Regions from separate parts of the Leuconostoc aquikimchii genome, predicted to be linked through region 2. Evidence: predicted binding sites of a transcription regulator. Region 2 holds the regulator's gene; the other holds the start of a gene.
What was found. The regulator Rex, encoded in region 2, represses fermentation and respiration genes when NADH is low (regulators of the CRP and FNR family bind a similar motif). The targets are predictions, from matches to a motif close to TTGTGAANTANTTCACAA.

Region 1 (2,419 bases), 1.4 Mb from region 2:
AGGTATAAACCTAAAAGTGATGTAGAAAGTGTGATAAAATGTATGCCATTGAAATGATTGATTATGGGGATGTTGATGTGTTGGTTGCCACGCAAACAGCTACAAAGCCGACGATTAAATCAACACAAGTGCTAGTCAAGCAGTACGCGACAGCGATTGATCCTTATGATGTGAAATTTAGACAGGGATTAATGGGGCAAGACATGGCAGCACCTTTGATTCCAGGGTCATCGGTTGCCGGAGAAATAGTTGCGCTCGGATCGGAAGTGACTGATTTTGCAATTGGAGATCGGGTGGCTGCTTCACCACATTTGAACAGTTACGCTGAATTTGTCGCTTTAGGTCGCAAAACTGTGGCTAAAATACCCGATAACGTGAGTTATGCACAGGCAGCTGCTCTAGCATTGGGTGGACAAACAGGTTATCAAGCAATCACTGAAAATTTGAATAGCCAGGCAGGCGAATCGGTATTAATATTAGGCGGTGCTGGCTCAGTTGGCTTGACTGCACTACAGATGGCTAAATTACGTGGTGCAAGTGACATTTATACGACAGCTGTTGGTGCGGGCGTGAATTTTCTGAAACACTTTGATTCAAATTTGCATGTGATTGATGCACATACAGAACAATTGGCTAAGATTATACCTGATGGTGTCGACGTCATTTTGGATACATTAGGTCATGACTCGCTTAAACAAGCGTTATCTATATTAAAACCAACAGGCCGTTTGGTTTCACTGGTTGGGGATGACGATGATGTGCGTGTCACGCATAGCTATTTAAAATCAAACGGGCGACAATTAAGCGACTTACTGCAATTGGCATCAGAGGATAAAATTAAGGTAATTATGTCAGATATTAAGCCGTTTAATGTTGAAAATTTGAAAAAATTTCAGATGTTAAAACATATTGTTGGTAAGCTGGTTTTAACGTTTGAATAGTTTTTAAAAGTATATGCTGAGGCATGTACTTTTATTTTGTAAGTGAAAGTGATTTGATTCACTTTTTCTTACAAAATAAAGCGTAAAACTGATTTGAAATGTTTACAAATCAGCTAAAAACGCGTATAATTAATTTGTAAATTAGTTCACATGAAAAAGGAGCATTATTATGAAAGCAGCAGTTGTACGTCAAACACCAGATGGTTACGTTGATTTAATTGATGACTGGACACCAAAGCCATTAGCATTTGGTGAAGCTTTAGTGGATATGGAATATGTTGGCTTGTGTCACACAGATTTGCACGTTGCCGGTGCAGATTTTGGCAATCCAAATGAAATTGGTCAACGTAATGGCCAGTTCCGTCGTGTTATTGGTCATGAAGGTGTTGGCCGTGTGTCAAAGCTTGCTGAAGGCGCTGGCGATTACTTAAAGATTGGGGATCGCGTATCAGTTGCTTGGTTCTATGATGCCTGTGGCGTATGTGATTATTGTGTTTCAGGGAATGAAACATTTTGCCGTAAAGTCCGTAACTCAGGTTATACAGTTGATGGTGCAATGTCACAACAAACTGTTGTCAACGCAAAATATGCCGTAAAAGTACCAGAAGGTTTAGATCCACTTGAAGCCACATCAATTACATGTGCTGGTGTAACCATGTATAAGTCACTTAAAGTTGGCGAAACTAAGCCTGGACAATGGGTATCAGTTCATGGTGCTGGTGGTCTGGGTAACTTGGCTGTGCAGTATGCGCACAATGTTTTCGGCGCACATGTTGCTGTTATTGATGGTAATGATGATAAGCTTGCCGCAGCTAAGGCAAACGGTGCTGAGGTTTTGATTAATCGTAAAAAAGTTGCCGATGTTGCTGCTGAGGTTCAAAAGGCAACTGGTGGTGTGCACAATGCGCAAGTGACTGCTGTCAACGCGGCAGCATTTAATCAAGCTGTGAATTCATTACGTCCAATGGGTAAGCTTGTTGCGGTTGCCTTACCACAAGGTGATATGGCTTTGAACATTGCAAAAACTGTATTAGATGGTATTGAGGTTCGCGGTTCACTAGTTGGCACACGTGCTGATTTGAAGGAAGCTTTCCAATTTGGTGCCGAGGGTAAAGTTAAACCGATTGTAGAAAAAGTCAACTTTACAGATATGAATGACGTGATTGATGAAATGAAGGCCGGCAGTATTACAGGTCGTAAAGTATTTGATTTAACAGCATTATAATTTAAACTAACGTTCAGAATTATCATTCTGAACGCTTTTTTGTGTCAATAAATTAATGATAAACCTAGTGATGGTCGTAGCGGTTAAGTCGTCCTTGTGTTAGAATTGGGTAACAGATGTATTGGAGGGAATGTATAAAAGCTTGTTAACATAATAGTCGACAGCAGATATACACTGACGAATCATGCCATATTTTACACAACAACTTTTTAATGGGCAACGCGATCGTATTTTGCGTGTTGTTGATGCAGCC
Region 2 (2,419 bases):
GCACATAACTTACCAATTATACCGGTCAATCATTTAGCAGGGCATATTGCTGCGGCTAATTTTAATGCACCAATAATATATCCAGCGCTTGCGTTAATGGTTTCTGGGGGACATACAGAATTAGTTTTGATGCGTGAAGAAAATAATTTTTCGGTGCTTGGTGAAACGCGTGATGATGCTGCCGGAGAAAGCTTTGATAAGGTTGGTCGTTTACTTAAATTACCTTATCCAGCGGGTAAAACAATTGATGAAATGGCACATCTTGGGCAAGCAACGATTAAATTTCCAACGGCTATGGCGCATGAAGATAATTATGATTTTAGTTTTTCTGGCTTGAAAAGTGCTGTGATTAATTATGTACACCATGCAGAACAAAAAGGTGAGCTGATTAATCATAATGATTTAGCCACTAGTTTCCAAAATGCGGTCGTTGATGCGTTATTAGGTCGCACACGCCGTGCATTACAAAATTACCCAGTGAAAAGTTTTGTCTTGGCAGGCGGTGTGGCAGCTAATTCACAATTACGTCAAACGTTAGCAGAACTGTTAGAGCAGTTTCCAAATACACAGTTTATACCGGTACCGCGACAATATACAGGTGACAATGCTGCGATGATAGGCGCTGCTGGTTATTGGAATTATAAAAATAAAAAATTCGCTGAATTAAACCTTAATACGGACCCAGGACTAGATTTTGAGTTATTTAAATCATAACAAGTTTGTGAATATCTCACTATCTTTTGATAATAGGCCTGTTTTTGTGGTATAATAGTTATGCAAAAGTTCACAAAGTGAATAAAGGCATGTAACTTAATAAATGTCTGGATTTGTTGGCTATACTGATGAACTCGGCACATGATAAACTGGAGAAACTTATGACACAACAACCTAAAATTCCACGCGCAACAGCAAAACGATTACCTATTTATTATCGCTATTTAACATTTTTACATGATGCTGGCACGAACCGTATTTCATCAGCTGAACTAAGTGATGCCATTAAGTTTGATGCAGCGACAATCCGTCGAGACTTTTCTTATTTTGGTGCATTAGGTAAGCGAGGTTATGGATATGACGTTAAAGCACTACTTGATTTCTTTGCAAATGTGCTTGATCAAGATAGCTTAATTAATGTTGCTTTAATTGGCGCCGGTAATTTGGGGCAAGCATTGATGAACTTTAATTTCCATCAATCATCGAATATGCGTATTTCTGCTGCATTTGATGTTGACGAATCGCGTGCTGGTACGATATTGGCCGGTGTGCCAATATATGCCATGACTGATTTAAAAGAGCAAATGACGGCGCAACGCATTAATATTGCGATTTTGACTGTACCGCAAGAAGTGGCACAAGATATCACAGATCAACTTGTTGACGCTGGTGTTAAGGGTATTTTGAATTTTACCCCACTACGTGTGACTGTGCCAACTGATGTACGTGTACAAAACGTTGATTTAACAAACGAATTACAGACATTGGTTTATTTTATTGATAACTACGGTTCAATTACGACAGGATTATAAAACGTATGGCCATTTTAAATTTAAACGATACAGAAAAAGTCAGTGCGTATCAAAATTTTGTACGTGAAGATCCACGTGGTCAAGTCACGCAAGATCCTTTGTGGGGAGAATTAAAAGCCAATTGGGGACATGTCTACGTGTACCATGAAACAAGTGGCCAAATTGATGCTGTGCTGACCGTACTAACGGTTGAAGCAATTCCGGGTAAAATATTAGGCTATGCGGGGCGTGGCCCGATTGGCGACATATCAGACATCATGCTAATTAAAGCAATGATTAGAGAAGCACTTGAGGTTTTGCCGGACAATGTGTTTTTAATTCGTCTCGATCCAGAGGTAGCTTATAGTGATGAGTTAAATGATGCCTATCAGGCAGCAGGATTTGTGACACGCAACCGAGACATTGAAAATATGCATGGGAACATACAGCCTCGCAAAAATGTTGTTTTGTACTATGATGGTCGCGGAGAAGGCGCAACACCAATTACAAATGAAACTGAATTAATGACGCATTTTAAACGAGATTATCGCAATCAAATTCGTCGTGCTACAAAAGATGGTGTGACGGTTACAAGCGGTGATACGCAAGCTGATATCCAGTCATTTTTTGAGACCTATGTCATGATGGCTGCAGCACAAGGTATTACACACCGACCTATAGACTACTTTCTACGGATGCAAAAGTTATGGCAAGGGACTGGTTTGTTCAAAGTCTTTCTAGGACATTTTGAAGGTCAAGTCATTGCTAGTGGTATTGGTTTTAGTTACGGGGATGAGATTTGGTATATGTACGCTGGATCTAATCGACAGTACGCAAAACACTACGGACCTTACGCTGTACAGTGGGAAATGTTGAAATGGGGCTTATCATTAGGTAAAGTTGAATATGACTTT

Region 1: a site for Rex is predicted at 1,076-1,093, ahead of adhP (alcohol dehydrogenase AdhP). Genes of this name have one in related genera too.

What each region holds. Positions count from the first base shown of each region.
Region 1 is NZ_JBFPER010000001.1:285,972-288,390, forward strand. It holds gene AB3K24_RS01455 (NADP-dependent oxidoreductase) at 39-941, shown strand; gene adhP (alcohol dehydrogenase AdhP) at 1,111-2,166, shown strand; gene AB3K24_RS01465 (hypothetical protein) at 2,351-2,419, shown strand, end outside.
Region 2 is NZ_JBFPER010000001.1:1,668,752-1,671,170, reverse strand. It holds gene tsaD (tRNA (adenosine(37)-N6)-threonylcarbamoyltransferase complex transferase subunit TsaD) at 1-714, shown strand, start outside; gene AB3K24_RS08170 (redox-sensing transcriptional repressor Rex) at 876-1,526, shown strand; gene AB3K24_RS08165 (lipid II:glycine glycyltransferase FemX) at 1,532-2,419, shown strand, end outside.